DNA from 3 places in the Dietzia sp. NPDC055877 genome. Region 1 is predicted to be linked to each of the others. Evidence: riboswitches for the same ligand, from Rfam matches in the RefSeq annotation. Region 1 holds a riboswitch; each other region holds the start of a gene.
What was found. A riboswitch is a leader RNA that binds a small molecule or an ion and turns the genes downstream of it on or off. The one in region 1 is predicted to bind thiamine pyrophosphate.
Positions count from the first base shown of each region.

Region 2: another riboswitch for thiamine pyrophosphate. It lies ahead of ACWGLC_RS12820 (LLM class flavin-dependent oxidoreductase); the one in region 1 lies ahead of ACWGLC_RS02745 (3-oxoacyl-ACP reductase).
Region 3: another riboswitch for thiamine pyrophosphate. It lies ahead of thiC (phosphomethylpyrimidine synthase ThiC); the one in region 1 lies ahead of ACWGLC_RS02745 (3-oxoacyl-ACP reductase).

Region 1 covers NZ_JBSHCV010000002.1:120,667-127,671, reverse strand. The annotation lists gene ACWGLC_RS02775 (oxygenase MpaB family protein) at 1-256, shown strand, start outside; gene ACWGLC_RS02770 (hypothetical protein) at 342-545, shown strand; gene ACWGLC_RS02765 (response regulator) at 618-1,232, opposite strand; gene ACWGLC_RS02760 (sensor histidine kinase) at 1,229-2,476, opposite strand; gene ACWGLC_RS02755 (ABC transporter permease) at 2,577-3,323, opposite strand; gene ACWGLC_RS02750 (ABC transporter ATP-binding protein) at 3,320-4,369, opposite strand; gene ACWGLC_RS02745 (3-oxoacyl-ACP reductase) at 4,510-5,274, opposite strand; TPP riboswitch at 5,360-5,457, opposite strand; gene ACWGLC_RS02740 (DUF726 domain-containing protein) at 5,683-7,005, opposite strand, start outside.
Region 2 covers NZ_JBSHCV010000012.1:71,708-78,712, reverse strand. The annotation lists gene ACWGLC_RS12840 (FAD-dependent oxidoreductase) at 1-247, opposite strand, end outside; gene ACWGLC_RS12835 (3-hydroxyacyl-CoA dehydrogenase) at 490-1,338, shown strand; gene ACWGLC_RS12830 (NAD(P)/FAD-dependent oxidoreductase) at 1,371-2,642, shown strand; gene ACWGLC_RS12825 (DUF1295 domain-containing protein) at 2,867-3,133, shown strand; TPP riboswitch at 3,503-3,597, shown strand; gene ACWGLC_RS12820 (LLM class flavin-dependent oxidoreductase) at 3,654-5,045, shown strand; gene ACWGLC_RS12815 (hypothetical protein) at 5,103-5,654, opposite strand; gene ACWGLC_RS12810 (DUF1295 domain-containing protein) at 5,694-6,047, shown strand; gene ACWGLC_RS12805 (ABC transporter substrate-binding protein) at 6,413-7,005, shown strand, end outside.
Region 3 covers NZ_JBSHCV010000008.1:34,731-41,735, reverse strand. The annotation lists gene ACWGLC_RS10540 (DUF1707 SHOCT-like domain-containing protein) at 1-368, opposite strand, end outside; gene ACWGLC_RS10535 (hypothetical protein) at 496-1,047, shown strand; gene ACWGLC_RS10530 (ABC transporter ATP-binding protein) at 1,096-2,010, shown strand; gene ACWGLC_RS10525 (ABC transporter permease) at 2,007-2,771, shown strand; gene thiC (phosphomethylpyrimidine synthase ThiC) at 3,170-5,044, opposite strand; TPP riboswitch at 5,040-5,155, opposite strand; gene ACWGLC_RS10515 (GNAT family N-acetyltransferase) at 5,234-5,530, shown strand; gene ACWGLC_RS10510 (CD225/dispanin family protein) at 5,619-6,083, shown strand; gene ACWGLC_RS10505 (arylsulfatase) at 6,165-7,005, opposite strand, start outside.

The DNA of each region.
Region 1 (7,005 bases):
GATGGTCGAGCGGATCTGCCCACGCGCGGTCCGCTACATCGAGCCGGCGGTCCGCGGCGTCCCCGCCGACAGCCCGCGCACCCACTCCCCGCAGTGGGCGCGCGAGCGATTCGGCGACCCGCGCACGCCCCTGGAGCAGTGGGAGGACATCAAGGCCGCGCGGACCACGGGTGAGGCCGCCGCCCCTTACGAGCACAACCACAGCGACCCCGTGATCGAGTTCAAGGAGGCCGACCGCCTGGCCACCACCGGTTGAGGCGGGGCGCCGGACCGGATGCGGGCGCCTGTTCGATCACCCAGACTGCGAGCGGAAGCGACAACACCCGAACGAAGGAGCAGTCATGCCCCGTTACCGCGTGATCGATCCCGACCAGAACGTGATCGACGAGAAGGAGTTCGCCGACGACACCAAGGCCTACGACTGGTTCAAGACCATCGAGGTCCCGGACGATTCCCTCGGCTACGCCATGCAGGTCGACATGGACGGTGAGTGGACGCGTTTCGAGATCAACGACGGCGGCACCAACACCTCGCCGTCCGCCTGATCAGCCCGCTCACCGGCGGGGGCGGGCACTCCACCCGGCCGCCCGCCGGTGAGCGGGCTGGGTCGACAGACCTCACAGCCAGCCACGCACCTGCGCCTCCCTCGCCGCCTCGCCGCGGGTGGAGGTGTGGGTCTTGGCGATGGCCGAGGACAGGTGATTGCGAACGGTCCCCTGCGTCAGATGTAGTTCGGCCGCGATGTCGGCGATGCGGGCCCCTGTCAGCGCCTCGCGCAGGACGTCCTTCTCGCGCGGGGTCAGGGGGTCCGGGCCGGCGGCCATCGACTCCCGTGCCAGCTGGGCATCGACCACCGTCTCCCCCGCGTTGACCTTCCGAACGGCCTCGGCCAGCTCGCGCGCCGGGGTGTCCTTGACCACGAATCCACCGGCCCCGTATTCCAGAGCCCGGTTGACGTATCCGGGCCGCCCGAAGGTCGTCACGATCAGCACCCGCACGTCCGGATGGTCCTGTCGGATGCGCCGGGTCGCGGTGATGCCGTCACCGCCCGGCATCTCGATGTCCACCACACACACGTCGGGCAGATGCCGGGCGACCGCGGCCTCGAGCTCGTCGCCGCGGCCCACCTCGGCCACCACCTCGATGTCCGGCTCCATCGCCAGCAGTGCCGCGAGCCCGCCCCGCACGAGCGCCTGGTCGTCGGCGAGGATGATCCGGATCGGCTCGGTCATCGCGGCCACCCCACTTCGACGACGGTGCCGGTGACCGACGCCGCTTCCGCCGCGCCCCGGTCGCGGACCACGAACCGTGCGCCGGCGTCCTCGGCCCGGCTCGCGAGCCCCGGCAGGCCCTGCCCCGCCGGAGCCGAGATGGTCCGGCCGACGTCAGAGTGGGCGGCGCGGCGAGCGTCGACCCCCACGCCGTCGTCGGTGATCCGTAGCCGGTCGCGGGAGAACTCGACAGTCACGTTCCCCGCGCCCGAGTGGCGGGCGATGTTGGTGCCGGCCTCGCGGAGAGTCCAGGCCACCAGGCCCGACCGCGCGTCCGGGAGGAGAGAAGGGGACCCGACGACGACGACATCGATACCCGCGGTATGCAAGGAATCGGTCAGGCCGGCGAGTTCCTGCACCGGATCCGCCACCCGCATGCCGGACACGGTCTGCCGCATCTCCGACAGGGCTGTCCTCGTGAGGTTCTCGATGTTCTCCAGTTCGGCCCGGGCGGCGTCCGGGTCGGAGTCGAGCTGCGCCCGGGCCAGCTGGGCGCGGATCGTCAGCGCCGTCAGGGTGTGTCCGAGGACGTCGTGCAGGTCGCGCGCGACCCTTGCGCGCTCCTCTGCCACACCCAGCGCCCGCCGGTAATGGCCCTCTCGGTCGCTGATGCCGACCGAGATCCGTGTGCCCAGCATCGACAGCACCACGGGGATCACCAGGAACCCCGGGACCAGCATCCCCCACGTCTTCTCGACCAGGGCCGCGACGGTGCCGATGACGATCAGCGTGATCGCGGTCGGCACGCTCCGCCGGATCGGCCACGCGGCAGCAACGAAGCAGGCGAGGAACGGGACGAAGTTGACCGGCCCGTTCAGCCCGGCCGCCGGGAGGGTCCCGAAAGTGCAGATCACGAGCCCGGCCAGGTAGCCCAGCCCGAGCGGCGCGGGCTCCTCCCGGGCAGGGTCGCGGAGATCGCCGGCGACTCGCCCCGATGGTCCGGCGGCACCGGAGCTGCGCAGGTGTAGCGGGTATCCCTCGGTCACGGCAGGTGAGGCGAAGGCAGCCAGGTAGACCGCGGAGAACGCCGCGATCGAGACCAGCCCCAGCACCGTGGGCGCGGCGGGGGCCCCGGAGAAGACCACAGCGAGGATCGGGTAGATCAGGAAGACCTGCCAGATCAGCGAGAACAGCACACTCGGACCGGTGATCGCGGAGCGGAATCGCCGCCACCGCGACGGCCCCGCAGCTGCTTCATCGTTCACCGACTTCGCGCTGACCTCCGGGTCCGCCACTGGTGACGGGGACGCACGCGTTGCCGTTGTCGTCGTCGTACTCTCACCGCTCGTCATGCCCGGTCGCTCCTCACACCCGACCGCGGCGGCGACGTACCAGCACCGCGGCTGTCGTACCCAGTATGAGGGCCCAGGCAACCACGTTGAGCACAGGCAACCACACCGGATCGACCACGCCGTCGGCCACCACGCCGCCGGTGATCGGATAGCGGGCCAGCGCGTTGACCCCATAGAGCGGTGTGAAGCGCGCCAGGTCCAGCATCACGCCCGACAGCGGGATGAACAGGTTCCCCGCGAACGCGAGCAGGACCAGGCTGCCGCCCGCGACCCCCAACGCGGACTCGGAGCGGAACGCCATTCCCGCGCTCAGTCCGTAGCCCGCGAAGACCGCGGAGCCGAGCCACGCCGCGCCGAGCGAGAGCACCCAGGCCAGCGGTGTGGCCTGCGCGCCGGTGGCCGCGCCGGCGATGCCCACGGTGAGGACGGGCACGGCCGCGATGGTCATGGCCACGGCGGACTTGGTCACCACGAAGCCGGCGCCGCTCCACGGGGTGAGTCCGAGCTGGCGGCCCCACCCCTGGAAACGCTCGAGGGCGGCCCCACCGCTGATGGCGGTGGTGGCGGTGACCGCGCCGTAGACGGCCATCGAGATCATGACGACGGCGCCCACGTTGCCGTGCGCGACGGGTGCATCGCGGTAGCTCTGCGCGCTGCCGAACACGAAGTACATGACCAGCGGCAGGCCGACGATGAAGAAGATGTTGGTGATGTCGCGCAGGGTCCGGCGCAGGTCGATGGCCCAGTAGGTGACGTTCATCGGGTGGCCTCCGGATCGGTGTCGGTAGCGGCAGGGTCGACGGGTGCCGTGTCGGCCAGTGCAGGGTCTGCAGGACCATCGGCGGTGAGGGTGACAAAGGCGTCGTCCAGCGACCTGGCCGAGATGGTGACCTCGCGCGCGGACGTCTCGGTGAGAAGGACGCGCGCGGTGGCGTCGCTGTCCGAACTGGTGAGGATCACCCGGGCAGCCGTGCGGTCAACGGCGGTGACACCGGGCAACTCCTCCGGCGACGGCTCGCCCGCCATCGGGTCCCAGACGGCGGTCACGCGACTGCCGGCGGCCATGGCGCGGACGCGGTCGACGGGGCCGTCGGCGACGATCCGCCCCCGCGCCATCAACACGATGCGGTCGGCGAACGCCTCCGCCTCCTCCAGGTGGTGCGTGGCGAAGATGATCGTCGACCCGGATGCGGCCTCAGAGTGCATGGTCGCCCAGAACTCACGGCGGGTCCCCACATCCATCGCGGCGGTGGGTTCGTCGAGGATGAGCAGGTCCGGATCGGACAGCAGCGCGAGCGCAAACCTCAGGCGCTGCTGCTCACCACCCGAGCACCGGGCGACCCTGCGGCCGCCGAGTTCGGCGATCCCCGCCCGCTCGAGCACCTCCCCGACCGACAGCGTCCGGCGGTAGAGTGCCGCGATCGCGCGGACCGTCTCCTCCACCGTCAGGTCGGCGAGCAGACCTCCGGTCTGGAGCACCGCGGCGATCCGGCCGGCCGCGATCGCCTCTCGCGGGGCCTCGCCGAACACCCGGACCTGGCCCTCCGTTGGTTCGGTCAGCCCCAGGGCGATGTCGAGCGCGGTGGTCTTGCCCGCACCGTTCGGGCCGAGGAGCGCGACCACCTCTCCGGGGTCGATGCGCAGGTCGAGCCCGCGGATCGCGCGGACGGGTCCGGATCCGCGAACCGTGAACGTCTGGCCCAGGTCCCGGAACTCCAGAGCCGGCGGCCGCGGACCGACACCGGGAGAACGACCCGTGGCCGTGGCTTCGGCGGGTGGGGTGTGGGCTGGGCTGTGCTTGACCATGCCTCCACGATCGTCGGCCAGCGCCCGCCTGAACAGGGCTGGCTGTCACGACTTACCCGGTGACATCTGTCATGGGTCGGACGTCAGAGCCCCTCACGACGTCGTCGAGTCGTGAGGGCTCGCTGAAACAGCGTCTCCTCTCAGCCCTTGACCAGACCACCGTCCACGATGAGGTTCTGCCCCGTCACCGCCCGCGCCCACGGCGAGGCGAAGAACAGCACCGCGTCCGCCAACTCGGCGGGCTCGATCGCGCGACGCAGCGGCGTGCCCGAGGCGATGAGGTCGAAGACCTCTTCAGGTGTAGCGGCACTTGCGTCGGTGGTGCGCAGCAGCCCGCCCGAGACCATGTTGACCGTGATGCCGTCCGGCCCGAGGTCTGTGGCCAGGGTCCTGGTCAGCGAGAGCGCGGCAGCTTTCGCGGCCGTGTAGTCGTGGTACGGCACGACCGGGTGCTGGAACAGGTTGGTACCGATGTTCACGATCCGCCCGAACCCGCCCTCGCGCATCCCCGGCAGCGCCGCCTGGGTGGTGGCGAGCGTCGCCTTGACGGCGCCGCGCAGCTGTGCTTCCATGTCCGCCCAGGTCAGCGTCTCGGGCGAGGGGCGGGCGTCGCCGTTGAATTCGAAGTCGGCGAGGGCGTTGTTGATGACCGTCGTGATCGGCCTGTCGAAGTGGGTACGTGCCGCCTCGACGAGGCTGCTTACCTCGTCGTCGTCGGTCACATCCGCCCGGACCGCCACGGCGCGGTCCTCGCCGAGCTCACGGACCAGGTCGGCCGCGGCCTCGGCGCTGCGACGGTAGTTGACGACGACGAGCGCGCCCTCGCGCCCGAACGCCCGCACGATTTCCTTACCGAGGCCCCGGGCTCCGCCGGTGACCAGGACTACCTGCTCGTCGATACGCACGCTGTTCCCGGAATTCACTGCCACTCGCTTTCCGGCGGTTCCCGCGAAGGGTGGCGATGCATACCCGCCTACCTGCGCAGAGACGCGGCCGCGGTATCGACATTCCTTCGCTGGAACTACCCAGATCAGGTTCGACGGGTGTGATCTCAGCTGCCCGGATGGGCGGCACCCCGTGTCGCGGCCCAGCCTAAGTCATACCGCGAGCCACAGCGTGCCCCATCGCCCGGCCGACGCCACTGAACCGGTCACAGATGCCCTCGACGATGTCCTCGGTCTTGTCGTACATCCCGGCGGAATCATCCATCTGATCGACAGTGTTGCGTGCACTGCGCTCCAGCAACCCGTCGTACCTCTGCGATCAAATGGCTCGCTTTCACACCTTCGACGAGCTCTGGACCTACGCCGGTTCTATACACGGATCTTCCATTCACCCGTGATGTTCTCCCAATACGAGTTGTGGTTCGGAACCGTGTCCGAGACATCGACATCCACGAGGTTCGGAGCCTCGCACCCGGTTCCCTTGAGCCCCACGGCGACGCTGCCGACTTCCGCGACCGCGTACGCATTCTTGAGAACCGCGTCGTTTCGAGAGAAGTAGTTGACCACGTACCCCGAGGTGGTCGATGCAACCGATGCCCAGTCGAACTTCTGGCCGATCGCAGCCCCGAGAATTCTGAGATCCCGGACCTTCTTGCCTGCCTTGGCTTTGGACAGGGTTTGTGTCGCAGTCGCCATCACCCGGCCGCCGAGACTATGTCCGACCAGGATCGCCTCGCCCTCGAATCGGGCGAGGATGTCGCCCAAGATCACTCCGGTCTTGTCCGCGCGAACTCGTGCCACATGCCATGGGTTCTTGGCCAGATCCGTTGCGACCATCACCGGCATCAGCGGGCTGAGTCTTCCGGCCGCAGCTTTACTAGCTTTCCTCGCGACGGCGCCGACCGCGAAGCGTCCCGCCTGAGCTCCACCGATCGAACCCAATAGGAGAGCCACATCGTTGAGTTCCTTCGAGCCCCAGTGCAGGAAGTAGATGGGCTGATCCGGGTACGTCTGCTCAACGAACCCGACCGACTTCCACCATTGGATATCGCCCTCGGTGGTGAAACCCCGAGCGATGATCACCGGTGTACCGGTGCCCTCCCGGAACAGTTCCAGCTTGAACGACTTGTCATCGCGCAGATAGGCATTGGTCACCGACGCCCCCAGCGCACCACCCAGCGCTGCGCCGACGGCGGTGACGACCATTGTCCCGCCGGCCATTCCCAGTCCACCGGCCGCAACCGAACCGCCACCGAGGAGTGCGAGACCGAAACTCTGCGCGGCTGCGCCACTGAGCGCAGCGCCGGCTCCCACCTTCGACGCCAGAACTCCGACCGCGCCGCCCACCGCCGGCGCAGCCATCAGCGCGAGCGGGAAAGCCGCCCCGACCGCAAGAACTGCAGTGAGCCCAAGCTTGGACCCCTTCGCGAGGTTGGGCTTGTCGTACTCCATGAACGAGGCGAAATCCTCGAGTCGCTCCAAGGGGTCACGCGCGCGCTCAAAACTCGGGAGAGTATGCGAGTGTTCGGCACAGAAACTCGGCAGATGCACCCTGTTGAGGCTGCGAACTGCCATGTTCTTGCACCTGGGTGCAACACAGACGTCGGTGGCGGACCCGCAGGCGTCACAGATGTAGGTCGAGGTCTGCGTGCTGGCGCTCTCCACTTTGTGGTGGGTCGACTTCTCGATGCA
Region 2 (7,005 bases), on a different contig from region 1:
ACCCGGCCGCGTGCACGGCGTCGGCCAGCGCCTTGAGCCCGGGGATGTACTTGTCATCCGACAGCCCCGGCTCTTTCATGGACGCCGCACCTACCGGGAACGCGATCGCGCACGCGCCCGTGATGATCAGGCCCGCACCGCCGGCCGCGCGGGCGACGTAGTGGTCGATCTCCCGCTGCTCGATCTCGCCCTCCTCGGACACGTTCATGTCCATGGCCGGCAGCACGATGCGGTTGGGCGTCGACATGGGGCCGATCCGGCCGGACGACATGAGGTTGGGGAAGGTGGCGAGGGTAGTCACCTTAAGGAGATTACGCCGCGGTCGACAGGTGTCAACAAACGAACCTGGCCAGCGGCACAGGAACACGAAAACCGGCCCGGCCAGGAAAGGGACGATGCGAGTTCTTCTGAATGCCCCCTCAAAAAAATAAGAGTTCGATAATGTAACCGACGTTCGCACTTCTCCCACTGCAAGATAGGAATCCGATCATGGAAACCCTCACCGTGCTGGGAACCGGCGTCCTCGGTTCACAGATCATCTTCCAGTCCGCCTATTTCGGGAAGACCGTCGTGGCGTACGACATCTCGGACGAGATCCTGGCCAAGCTCCCCGCCCGCTGGGAGCAACTCGGGGCGTCGTACCTGAAGGACCTCCCGGACGCCACGCAGGACAAGATCGATGCTGCCGTTTCGCGAATCCGCGCCAGCTCGGATCTCGCCGACGCGGTGAAGGACGCCGACCTAGTGATCGAAGCGGTCCCCGAGCGGCTGGACATCAAGCAGGACACCTGGAAGAAGGTCAGCGCGGTAGCGCCCGAGAAGACCGTGTTCGCCACCAACTCCTCCACCCTGTTGCCGAGCGAGATCGCGCCGTTCACGGATCGTCCGGACAAGTTCCTCGCGATGCACTTCGCCAACCAGGTGTGGATCTTCAACACCTGCGAGGTCATGGGGCACCCCGACACCGACCCCGCGGTATTCGAGTCCGCGGCCGGGTTCGCCGAACAGATCGGGATGGTTCCCATCCGCATCCACAAGGAGCAGCCGGGCTACGTCCTCAACTCGCTGCTGGTGCCGTTCCTCGAGGCCGCAGCGAAGCTCTACATGCGTGAGATCGCCAGCATCGAGGACGTCGACAAGACGTGGCGCATCTCCACCGGTTCGCCCATGGGCCCGTTCCAGATCTACGACATCGTGGGGATGATGACGCCCTACATGCTCAACAAGGACAGTGCTGACCCGGAGATGAAGGCTTTTGCGGACAAGATCAAGTCCGACTTCATCGACAAGGGCTACCTCGGAACATCGACCGGTCGCGGCTTCTACACCTACGGCTGACGTCGGCCAGAAAAGACTGAGGTAACGAAGCCATGACCAACGCGACCAGTAACTACCGGGTCATCATTGTCGGCGCCGGCTTTGCCGGCGTGGCAGCAGCCAGGCGGCTCGGCAAAGCGAAGATCCCAACACTGCTGATCGACCGCAACAACTATTCGCAGTTCCAACCACTGCTCTATCAGGTGGCCAGCTCGCAGCTCCCGCCGAGTGACGTGGCCGAGCCGCTGCGCGCGATCTTCCGCAAGCGTCCGAGCGTGCGCGTGTTGACCGCCGAGGTCACCGCTATCGACGCCGCTGCACACACGGTCACGGTGGACGACGGAACGGTGTACTCCGCTCAGACACTCGTGATCGCCGCCGGCGCCGTCGTGAACTTCTTCGGTACCCCCGGCGCCGCCGAGCACGCGTACCCGCTGTACTCGGTCAGCGATTCCACTCGGCTCGGGGCGGCGATTATCGAGCAGTTCGACAAGGCCGACGCCCGGGTGGCCGCCGGCGAGGCGCTCGACCCCACGAACATCGTCGTGGTGGGCGCCGGGCCGACCGGAGTCGAGATGGCGGGTGCGATCGCAGAAACCGTCAACACGGTGGTGCCGCGAACGTACTCCGACGCGGTTCGCGAGGCCTTCACGGTCCACCTCGCTGATCTGGCCAAGACGGTTCTCGGCCCCTTCACCGAGGAACTTCAGCAGTATGCGCAGGAGCACCTCGAGGAGCTCGGTGTTCAGCTGCACCTGGGCACCAGCGTCAAGGAGGTGCGCGCCGACGGCGTGACGCTCTCCGACGGCGAGGTCCTCGCCGCGCCGATCGTGATCTGGGCGGGGGGTCTGCACGCACAGCCCGTGGTCGGGCAAGCGGGCATCACGCCCGGCAGGGGCGGCCGACTGGATGTCAATGACGACCTCACAGTTCCCGGTTTCCCGGGCGTCTACGCGCTCGGGGACGCGGCCAACATCCCTGACGGTGCCGGTAAGACGCTCCCCGGCCTGGGTGCGGTGGCCAAGCAGGCGGGGGCGTGGGCCGGCGAGAACATCCTCGCCGACCTCAAGGGCACACAGCGTACGGCGTTCGAGTACCACGATCGCGGCTTCATGGCGATGATCGGTCGGATGGCCGCGGTGGCGGAGGTCGGCAGATCGCACAAGCAGCTCCACGGGCCGCTGGCATTCGCCGGATGGCTCGCAGTGCATGATGTCCTGCTGCCGTCGGCACGTCCCCGCTACAACGCCCTGGTCAACTGGGTACGCGACTACTTCACCGAGGACCGCACCGAGTTCATCGTTGGCGACGCCACCCGCACCTGAGATGTCGCCGGCGCATCCGTCACCAGCTTCTGACGGATGCGCTGGCGTCAGGAGGGGCGCTCGCCACGGCACGGAACCGCCTTCGGGGTCCGCGCGCAGTCGTCGAGCGCCGAGAGAGGGTGCCCGCTGGTCGGGGGGGGGGAGGTGGCGGGGACGACGACGAGGTGGGCAGTCACTAAACATACGCGGCCCATCCGGTGTACCTGCGGTGCCGAATAGCGGACATGGACCAGGTTCCTCACTCCCCCGCCTACTTCCGCGTTGGGATCGCCGGCCCGGACATAGCGGACGTGTTCACCGGTACGCCATCCGCAGCGCCCGATGAGGAGACGCGGGCGAGCTCGCGATTGCCGAACTACTTCGATGACGCCAGCGTGTGGTGGAGCAACTGGGTGGCGGTCGCGGCGACGGGCTGGGGCGCGCTGGTCGTCATCGCACCACTGATCGCCACGCACTTCCTCGTGTGGGCGGTCGGCACCCGACGGGGGTGAATGATCCGACTTCCCGAACCGACTGCGACCGAGCGGAGCGCAGGGACAGGACGCCTCGAACGCCGACCGCATGACTACGCCCGGTAGACGAGCTTTATGGCGTTGGCCCGGCCGTCGTCGCATGGGCACGAGTAGGGAGAGGCGTCGGTGGGTCACATCAGGTACGGCCTCTTTGCCGCGAAGTCGGCGACGGGCCTGCGCGTGGCCGATGCGGGGGCGGTGGTCACCTCGCAGACCGGGCTCAATGTCTCCGCCGGCGAACTGGTGGCGGCTGCCGAAGTCAGGGGTCTGAGCGCCGTCTCCACGGCAATCCAGGCGGCCCCTGTTGGCCGTCACCGGCAAGGCACGCTGACGCCGACGCGTAGGCTGAGGGGCGACACGGGGTGCCCTGGACGGGGCTGAGATCACACCCGAGCGAACCTGATCGAGTTAGCACTCGCGGAGGGATGTCATCGGCGTAGCCACGGCTGCTCCTGCTCGAGCGGTGGTCACCCCTCACACGACCACCGCAAGGAGAACCATGGCTTCGCGACCCGACGCTGCGCACGATCAGCACACCCGGAGGATCAGGTTCAACGCCTTCGCCATCAACGGCGTGGGGCATCAACTCCCCGGGATCTGGCGGCATCCGGCAGATCGGTCGCGGGACTATACGAACCTCGAACAGTGGACCCGTCTCGCCCGGCTGTTGGAGGGCGGGTTGTTCGACGGACTCTTCCTCGCGGACGCCTTAGGCCCGTATGACGTCTACGGCGGGAGCAGCGACGCTGCGCTGCAGACGGCGGCAAAGATCCCGATGAACGATCCGATGATGCTCGTCAGTGCCATGGCGGCGGTGACGGAGAACCTCGGCTTCGGCATCACTGCGAGCACCTCGGCAGAGCACCCGTACACCTTCGCCCGGCGGATGTCGACGCTGGACCACCTCACCCGGGGCCGGGTGGGCTGGAACGTCGTGACCGGCTACCTCAAGAGTGCCGCGCAGAACCTGGGCGAGAGCGACCAACTCTCCCATGACGAGCGCTACGACCGGGCGGACGAGTATCTGGAGGTGCTCTACAAGCTGTGGGAGGGCTCCTGGGAGGACGACGCGGTGGTGCTCGATGCGGAGCGGGACATGTACGCCGATCCGGCGAAGGTCCACCCGATCCGCCACGAGGGAACGTACTTCACGGTCCCCGGCGTCCACCTCTCCGAGCCTTCTCCGCAGCGGACCCCGGTGATCTACCAGGCCGGCGCGTCCGCGCGGGGAATCCGCTTCGCGGCCGATCACGCGGAGGCGATCTTCGTGGCGTCCCCGACCATCGGCCAGACCAGGGACCAGGTCAGCCGGATCCGGGAGGGGCTGGAGGCCGCCGGGCGGGGCCGGGATGCCGCACGCGTGTACGCGCTGCTCACGATCGTTGTGGATCAGACCGATGAGGCGGCAGCTGAAAAGTACCGAGACATCTTCTCCTACGCCTCTGAGACGGGAAATCTGGTGCTCAACTCGGGATGGTCCGGAATTGATCTATCCCGACAGGACCTCGACGCACCCATGGACCCGGTCGCAACAGAAGCGATCCAGACCACTGTGTCGAGCCTGTCGGGGGCCTCGGACGCCGACGGACGCTGGACGTTGCGTGACAGCGCCCGGTTCAACGCGACGGGCGGACCCGTGGTGGTGGGCTCGGCGGTCACCGTGGCCGACGCCCTGGAGAGCTACATGGCGGAAACGGACGTCGACGGGTTCAACCTGGCCTACGCGCTCAACCCGGGCACCTGGGAGGACGTCATCGAGCATCTCGTGCCCGAGCTGCAGCGCCGGGGACGGTACCCGCTGGACGCGGAACCCGGCACTCTCCGAGCCCGGATGTTCGATCGAGGTGACCGGCTGCCCGATACGCATCGCGGGGCCAGGTACCGCGGATGACGCTTCGATGCGCCGTGTCGTCGGCGTAGTCCCACACCGACGTCGATCGTGGCGCCGTCAGGAGAGGACCAGAACAGTGCCAGCGGCGCCGCGGGTACATCGATCGGGCACACCGGCCACCTGTGCGACAGGCACGACGGTGGTGTCCGCGTTGAGCTCGCGGCCCACGGGGTGCTCGGCCCTGTCGACCGTCACCGACGGCTTGCCGTTCTGCAGCACGAACGTGGCGTCGGACGGGAAGATCGCCAGTTGAGGTGCTCCGGCTCCGGCAACCGCGAAGCACCCGCCCGGCCCGGTGATGAGTTTGTTGCTCGCGGGTCCCGGCGAACCGGTTGGAACGGAACCGGAGTACTGGAGCCCGAGGACGCCCTGTTCCCCGCGGACGGTCACTTCGAGCATGGCCTCGTTGTCCGGGGGTTCCGCGCGTGTTCCGGGCGCCTGATCTGCCTCAGGGGCCCCGCCATCGGCGACCTGCGGAGCCGCCGCTGCGGTCGTCGTCTCCGTCACCGTGGTCGCCGTTGACCCCGATCCGCTCGAGCCGCAGGCGGCCAGGCCCAACGGGATGAGGGCCACGACGGTGGGAACGATCAGACGGCGAGTCAATGACACGAACTTCCTCCACCGTTCAGAGCCGGGCATTGCCATCCAATGCACTCGCGGCGTCGAATTCCAGACATGTACTCGGTTCCGCACTCCCCTCCCCCCGCGCAGTTTCGCGTGGCCACTACCGCCTCCGAGGCGTCCGAGTTCTTCACCGACGTGGAACTCGCGAGGCAACACGACGACGCGCCCCGCGCCGGGGCTGGGTCGACGATGAGAGAGAATCTGTCACGCCTTCCGGACTACTTCTGTGACCTCTGGTCGTGGTGGGGGCACGGGGTCGCGGTTGCAGCCACGGGCTGGGGCGCGCTGGTCCTCATCGCACCGCTACTCCTGACCCATTTACTCCTGTGGGCGACCGATGCGTTGCGTACGTTCGCCGGGTTCAGGAACCGAAGCTAAACCGCGAAGCGAGGAAGGGCAGCAAACCCATGCACTCGGGGGTCAGCGCCAAGCACATCGGCTCGTCCGGCCCGGGGCCGAAAAGGTAGCGCAGCGGGTTCTCAAGGGAGCCTTCAGGGAACATCGTTACTCCTCACGATCGGAATCTGTTGTCCTACACGGTATATCGGACCCCGCGCCCGTGCCTGTTACGGCCGTGCGATTGACGGGGACCGCTCCACCACCCTTCGGGCGGGCAGCGCCGCGAGAATCGGCGAAAGCCGCGATTACACGTGTCGACACGAAGTAACGTCCGCTGTTAAGGACGAGCTCCTCCGAGCATCGTCGGCTGTGTGTCAGCGCTTCGCCCTGCTTCTGGAGGCATTGTGAACAAGCTCGCCCTCGCGGTTCTGGCCGCCACCACCCTGACCCTCACCGCGTGTGGCGGCGGCGGAAACGACGCAGTGTGGGCCTCGGGCGGCGACATACGGACCCCGGATGAGACCAGCCGCTGCACCGAGGACATGGCCGGCGGCACCATCACCATGGGCGAGTACGTCATGCTCCCCTCGTTTTCCCCCGGCCAGGGCCACTACGGGCTACGGGGCGGCGCGCAGTCCGCCGCTATCTACGACCGACTCATGCGCTGGAACCCCGATACGGCTGAGTTCGAGCCCAAGCTCGCCGAGTCGCTCGAGGCGAATGAGGACAACACGGTCTGGACCCTGAAGCTCCGGGACGGCGTGACGTTCTCCAACGGCGATCCGCTCACCGCGGACGATGTGAAGTTCACCGTTGACCTTCACAAGGACCCCTCGACCGCGTCAACGGCCAAAACGGATGTCGACGAGATCGAGACCGTTCGCGTCGTCGACCCTCTCACCGTCGAGTTCGTCCTCGGCGAGCCGTGGGCGGGTTTCCCGTTCGCACTAACGCGCTCTGCCGGCGAGGTGATCCCCGAGGACGCGTACACCGAGGT
Region 3 (7,005 bases), on a different contig from region 1:
TCGGCGATGGTCCACACGGCGGAGCGCTCGCATCCGCTCATCACCGCCACCGACGCGCTGGTGCCGGGCTGGCCGCTCACGCGGTTCGCGGGCATCCAGTCGTGGCGCGGCTCGGGGCGCACGTCGGACTCTGGAGCCGGTCGGGGGTCGAACTGCCGCCGGGCCGGCGAGAGGTCGACCGTCAGCTCAGCGAGGTCGGCCCGGAACAGTGCCCGGTAGGCCTGGGTGGTGCGTTCGTCGAACTCGGCGACGGTGAGCCGACCCTCGGAGAAGGCCTCCTGCAGGATCCGGGCGGTCTCGTGGCGCTCGGCATCCGAGGCCCGCACCGCGGTGATGTGGTCGGGGTCCGAGGTGGCGTCGTCGTCCATGCTGAGAGTTTAGGCTCCGCAAGCCGGGCCGCGGGCCCGGTGCGCATCGGATACCCGTTCACTGCCACCGCCGTGCCCCGCGTCGAGAACCGCCGATCGGCGAGGAGAATGCAGCATAATAAGGACCGTGAACATTGCCACGAATCCTGTTCCGGGACCGCTGCGACGCCGCGTGCGCGGAACGAGATTCGTCCCGGTCGCGTCACTGGCTGTCCTCCTGACGAGCGGGTGCGTTGTCTCGGAGGTCACGCACACGCAGAACGGCGAGACCGTCACCGAGAGCGTGAGCGAGGCGCCGAACACCGAGGACATCGATCCGTGCGGACTGGATGAGTCGTTCCTGGTCGGACTCTCCTTGGATCCCGCCGACCTGGTTCGGGGTCGAGGGGCCAGTTCCTCGCCCACGTGCACCTGGGAGGAGGGCCCGTACAGCGAGACCAGTCTCTATTACTGGGTCGAGGGCCAGACCCCTGCGGACCCGGCGAACGAGGTCACAACCCTGGATAACGGCCAAGAAGTCGAGGTCTTCTACGATTCGCCGGGCATGGCGAGGTACATCCTGCGGAACGACGACCTGACGTTGAATGTCAACTACTCGGCCCCCGCATCCCTCGAGCCCACGGCGCCCGAGGGAGTGGCCGCGGTGATGGACCAACTCCTGTTGATGTACGGCGGTTGATGAAGGGCGGCTCCCTGTCACGCCGCCGGGGCAGGCACACTGGACCCCATGATCGAGGTACGGAATCTCACCAAACGCTTCGGCGCGGCCACCGCCGTCGACGACCTCTCCTTCTCGGTGCGACCAGGTGTCGTCACCGGATTCCTCGGCCCGAACGGGGCCGGAAAGTCCACGACGATGCGCATGATCGTCGGTCTTGACACTCCTACTTCAGGGGAAGCGCTGGTCAACGGTGTCTCGTTCCGGGAGCTGGACGCTCCCGCGCGGACGGTGGGCTGTCTGCTCGACGCGTCCTGGACCCACGCCAACCGTTCCGCCGGCTCACATCTGAAGATGATCGCCGCGGCGGCGGACATTCCCGTCTCGCGAGTCGACGAGGTGCTGACCCTGGTCGGTCTCGCCGACGTCGCCGGTCGAAAGGTCGGCGGTTACTCACTGGGTATGCGCCAGCGCCTGGGCCTGGCCACGGCCATGCTCGGCGATCCCGAGATCCTCATGTTCGACGAGCCAGTCAACGGCCTGGACCCGGAGGGCATCCTCTGGATCCGCCGGTTCATGCACGCCCGCGCGGCGGAGGGCCGCACGGTGCTGGTGTCCTCGCATCTGCTGTCGGAGATGGCGCAGACCGCGCAGGACCTCGTGGTGATCGGCCGCGGTCAGCTGCGCGCCCAGACGTCGGTCGAGGAGTTCCTCTCCCAGGCCAGCTCGGCGGTCGTTCTGCGTACCCCGCACGTTGACGAGTTCGCGTCGGCGGCGCGCGAGGAGGGGGTCAATGCCAACTTCGACGCGCAGCAGGGCGTGTTTCTGATCGACGGTCAGAGCGCCCGCCAGGTGGGCGATCTCGCCGCCAGCCTGGGGATCACGATCCACGAACTACACGAGAAGCGGGCGTCGCTGGAGGAGGCCTTCATGGCCCTCACCGACCAGGACGTCGAGTACCACGGTCAGGAGTCCGCCCGATGAACCTTCTCAAGTCCGAGTGGATCAAGGTCACCACCACCAAGAGCGCCTACTGGCTGTACGGGATCGGGATCGCCCTCGCGCTGGGGATCGCCGTTCTCCTGGGCCAGCTCGAGCAGTCCTCGGGCGGCGAGCCGGTCGCGGGCGCACCGGGTGGCGGGAGCTCACCGCTGTTCGCGATCACAGGCGTCAGCGCCTTCACGGTGCTGCTGGTGTGGATCGCGGCGATCGTCGCGGTCACCGGCGAGTACCGCTACCACACGATCCGGTCGACCTTCCTGGTCACGCCCGCGCGGTGGCCGGCCGTGGTGGCCAAGACGGTGCTGTTCGTCGTGCTGTCGATGATCGTGGTGGCCGTCGCGGTGATCGTCTCGCTTCTCGTGGCGGGCGTGCTGTCCGGCAACGACGAGTGGACCCCGTTCTCCGGAGAGGGGCTGACGCTGCTGTGGCGCTTCCCGGTTTATTCCGCGCTGGGCACGGTCGCGGTGATGGGCCTGGCGTACCTGATGCGTAACGCGGCCGGCACGATCTCGTTGTTCCTCGTGTGGATCCTGGCGGTCGAGGGCATGGTCTCGCTGATCCCCAGGATCGGCCAGGATATCGCCGCCTGGATGCCGTTCTCCAACGGTGACTACTGGACGCAGGGCGAAGCCATGCGCGGGTTCGTCACCTGGGGCCAGTGGCCGGCGTTCGCCTGGTTCGCCGCGGTGTGTATTGCCCTGTGGGTCGTGGGGTTGGTGGTGACCCTGCGCCGCGACGCCTGATCCCGGCCCCCGCGGCCCCGCCGCCGCCCACCCCCGCCGCTCTGCCGCCGCCCAGCCTCTGCCGGCGTCCCGCAGCCGCCCCGCCGGCCGGTAGGTACGACTTACGCGCCCGGAACGCCCGATCTTGGTGCACTTACGCGCCCGGAATGGACCATTCCGGGCGCGTAAGTGCAGGTGATGTGTGCATTCCCGGCGCGCACGTCCCGCCGGGGCCGGGCCGAAGCTGGGCGGGGCTTGCGCGGACCACATTCCGCCGAGTGGTCTGACCCGCTCACAATTTCCCAGGGCAGGTCCCGGCGTCAGCATGATTTGCGACCACGCGAGACAGAACGGTCGGCAGCCGGTTAGCTCGAGCTGGCGCCGGGCCGTCGCCCCGCCGGGCCGGCGGCTGGGCAGGGTCAGGCGCCGCTGAGGGGCAGATAGACGCGCCCGCCGGCGTCGGCGAACTCCGCGGACTTCTCCGCCATCCCCGCCTCGATCGCCTCCACTGTCTCCAGCCCGTGCTCGGCGGCGTAGTCGCGGATGTCCTGCGAGATGCGCATCGAGCAGAACTTCGGGCCGCACATCGAGCAGAAGAGGGCGGTCTTGGCGGGTTCGGCCGGCAGGGTCTCGTCGTGGAACTCCCGAGCGGTGTCCGGATCGAGGGCCAGCGCGAACTGATCCTTCCACCGGAACTCGAACCGGGCGCGGCTCAGCTCGTCATCGCGCTCCTGCGCGCGCGGATGCCCCTTGGCCAGGTCGGCCGAATGGGCGGCGATCTTGTAGGTGATCACGCCGGTCTTGACGTCGTCCAGGTTCGGCAGCCCGAGGTGCTCCTTGGGCGTGACATAGCAGAGCATCGCGGTGCCGGCCTCGGCGATCCGGGCGGCCCCGATCGCGCTGGTGATGTGGTCGTACCCCGGCGCGATGTCGGTGGCCAGCGGCCCGAGCGTGTAGAACGGTGCCTCCTCGCACCACTGCTCCTCGAGTCGCACGTTCTCCACGATCTTGTCCATCGGCACGTGGCCGGGCCCCTCGATCATCACCTGCACGCCGTGCGCCTTGGCGATCCGCGTGAGCTCGCCGAGGGTCCGTAGTTCGGCGAACTGGGCCTCGTCGTTGGCGTCCGCGATCGACCCGGGCCGGAGCCCGTCCCCCAGAGAGAACGTGACGTCGTAGCGCGCAAGGATCTCGCACAGCTCGGCGAAGTGGGAGTAGAGGAACGACTCCCGGTGATGGGCCAGGCACCACGCGGCCATGATCGACCCGCCCCGCGAGACGATCCCCGTGACCCTCGTGGCCGCCAGCGGGACGTACCGCAACAACACCCCGGCGTGGACGGTCATGTAGTCCACGCCCTGCTCGCACTGCTCGATCACGGTGTCGCGGTACAGCTCCCACGTCAGCGCGGCCGGGTCGCCGTTCACCTTCTCCAGCGCCTGATAGATCGGCACGGTGCCCACCGGTACGGGCGAGTTCCGCAGGATCCACTCCCGGGTGGCGTGGATGTCCTTGCCGGTGGACAGGTCCATGATCGTGTCGGCGCCCCAGCGGGTGGCCCACACCATCTTCTCTACCTCTTCGGCGATCGAGCTGGTCACCGCCGAGTTCCCGATGTTGGCGTTGATCTTGGTCATGAAGCGTTTGCCGATGATCATCGGCTCGCTCTCCGGGTGGCGGTGGTTGGCGGGGATGACGGCCCGGCCCGCGGCCACCTCCTCGCGGACGAGCTCCACGTCGACGCCCTCACGTGCGGCGATGAACCGCATCTCCGGCGTGATCAGACCGGCACGCGCCCACGCGAGTTGGGTGCGGACCAGGGGCGCAGGCGCAGGCGCGGGAGCGCCCGACGACGTGGCTGCGGGCGACGGTGACGAGTGTGACGACGACGCCGTCACCGACGACGCCGTCACCGACGACGCCGTCACCGACGACGCCGACACCGACACGGGAACCGGCCGCGGGTGTGGCCATTCCTCACGGGTGCGGGGCAGGCCCACCGCGAGATCGTGGCAGTCGGCGGCGGTGGTGTAGCCGGTGTACGGGCCCGAGGTGTCGTAGACGTCAAACGAGGTGCCGTCGGTCAGCTCGATCCTGCGGGCCGGCACCTGCATGGTGACGCCCGAGCCAGCGGGGTTGTTCTCGGTGAACGGGGGCGGGGTGGTGGCGTTGTCGTCGTCGTACCCCGGTGCCTCTACACCCAGGTACGTCTTGCGGCTCGCATAGATGGGGCCGCACGTCACGTCCTCGACAGAAGTAGAGGGGCGTGCGTCAGTAGATGCGTGATCAACCATGAGATTTCCAGAACTCCCTACGCCGGCATGATCCGGACAGGTTCTACGGTCGACGACCCGGCCGGTCGTCCTCTCAGCCCGCGCTCCGAGGCGGGCTCCCGTGTGGATGGGTTATGAAGTTGTGCCGTCCGAGGGTAGCGCGGGGAGTAGGGTCTCCGGAAGTAGCACCGTCGGCCCGAAGGAGTCGAGATGTCCACCGCCACGTCGTTGAAGCTGGTCCACAACTCGGATCGCGATCGGTTCGAACTGTGGGACGACGAGACGTTCATGGGGCTCGTCGGCTATGAGATGGACGGCGAGGTCTTCATCCTTCTCCACACCGTCATCGAGGAGCGATTCGGGCAGCAGGGCATCGCGCGGCTGCTGGTCAGCCTGGTGCTCACCCGGATGCGGCTCGACGGGGCCAGGATCCGTCCCGTGTGCAGCTACGTGCGGCGCTTCCTCGTCCGGTTCCCCGAGTATCAGCTACTCGTCGCGGCCAACTGACGCGCGCGGGTCTCATGCGCGCGGCTGAGACGCAGGTGGCGGGCGTAGTCTGGGCGTTCGAGTGAACCGCCACGAACGAAGGATCGACATGACCTACCCGCCCCAGGGTGACAACTCCGGCCAGGACAACGGCTACACCGACTACTCGTCGCAGACCGGGTACAACGCGCAGTCCGCGTACGGGCAGGGGGCGCCCGGCCAGTCGGGCTACGGGCAGTCGGGTTTCGGCCAGCCGGGCTACGCCCAGGCCGACTACGCCGCACAGAACCCGTCGTTCGGCAGCGCGGGTGCGACGCAGATCGGTCCGCCATCGAACGTGGGATGGGCGGTCGCCTCGATCCTGTTCTTCTGGCCGCTGTCGTTCGTCGCGATGACCCGCGCACTGCAGGTCTACCCGCTGTGGGCGGCTGGCCGGCACGCCGAGGCGGAGGCGGCCAGCGCGACCGCCAAGAAGCTCGGGATGATCTCGCTGGCCCTGGTGGTACTGCTGATCGTGCTCTACGTGGTGTTCATCTTCGTCCTGGTCGGCGCGGCTGCGACGGCCGGGTACTGACCCGAGACGCCGTCTGACGACGAAGGACGGGGCTGCTCCGGGTACGGAACCCGGGGCAGCCCCTTCTGTTGTGTGGCCGCCCTATTGCGTGGCCGCGCCCATCGTCCGGATGACATCGAGGAGCTGAGACGGCGCGTCCGGCGAGAACGCACCAGGCCGGATGGTCACGGTCTCCCACGTGCCCGAGTAGGGGAACATGCCGTGCGCACGGTAGAGGTCGGCGGACACCGGTGATCGGTGCATCCGGCCCGCCGAGATCCCGCTGAACGGCACCAGCCACGACAGCTGCGTCAACTCGATCCCCTCCGCGACCGGGACACCGTCGATCTCGAGAGCCACGATCCACCTGCTTCTGCCCGGAGCGTCGACGCGGAGGCCGAACCGTGTCGCGCCCGCCGGTATGTCGGCCGGCTCCGAGGTCAGGGCCCGGCCCCAGGCGTTCTGCTCCACCTGAAGGGCGCCGTCCTTCACGAAGAGGACCACGCCCGCCTCCTGGCCTCCATGGGCGTAAAGAACTCCCTCGTCACTGGCCCGGAAGCCGTCCGCGCCCAGCGCCACCTCGACGGTGAACCCGCGGCCGTCGATGAGCTGACTCGCCCGGAACCGCTCGAGCGGCGGGGTCTCCGGGACCATCACGGTCTCCACCGCCAGACGCTGCTCGGCCGGGTCACGCTGGAAGAAGTGCAGCGGACTGCCGTTGGACATCGGATACACCATGTTGTCCCGGGCCGCCGTCTCCCAGCGGGCCACGAGATCGGCCACCACCTCCGGGTGCTGGTCGGCCACGTTCTCGAGCTGCACCGCGTCGCTCTCGGGTCGGAAGAGCTCCCATCGGTCCGCGGAGAACGGCGTCGCCTTGGCGTGGCGGGCCACCAGCTCGAACTCGCCGGCGTAGTACGCGCGCTCACCGAGGCACTCGTAG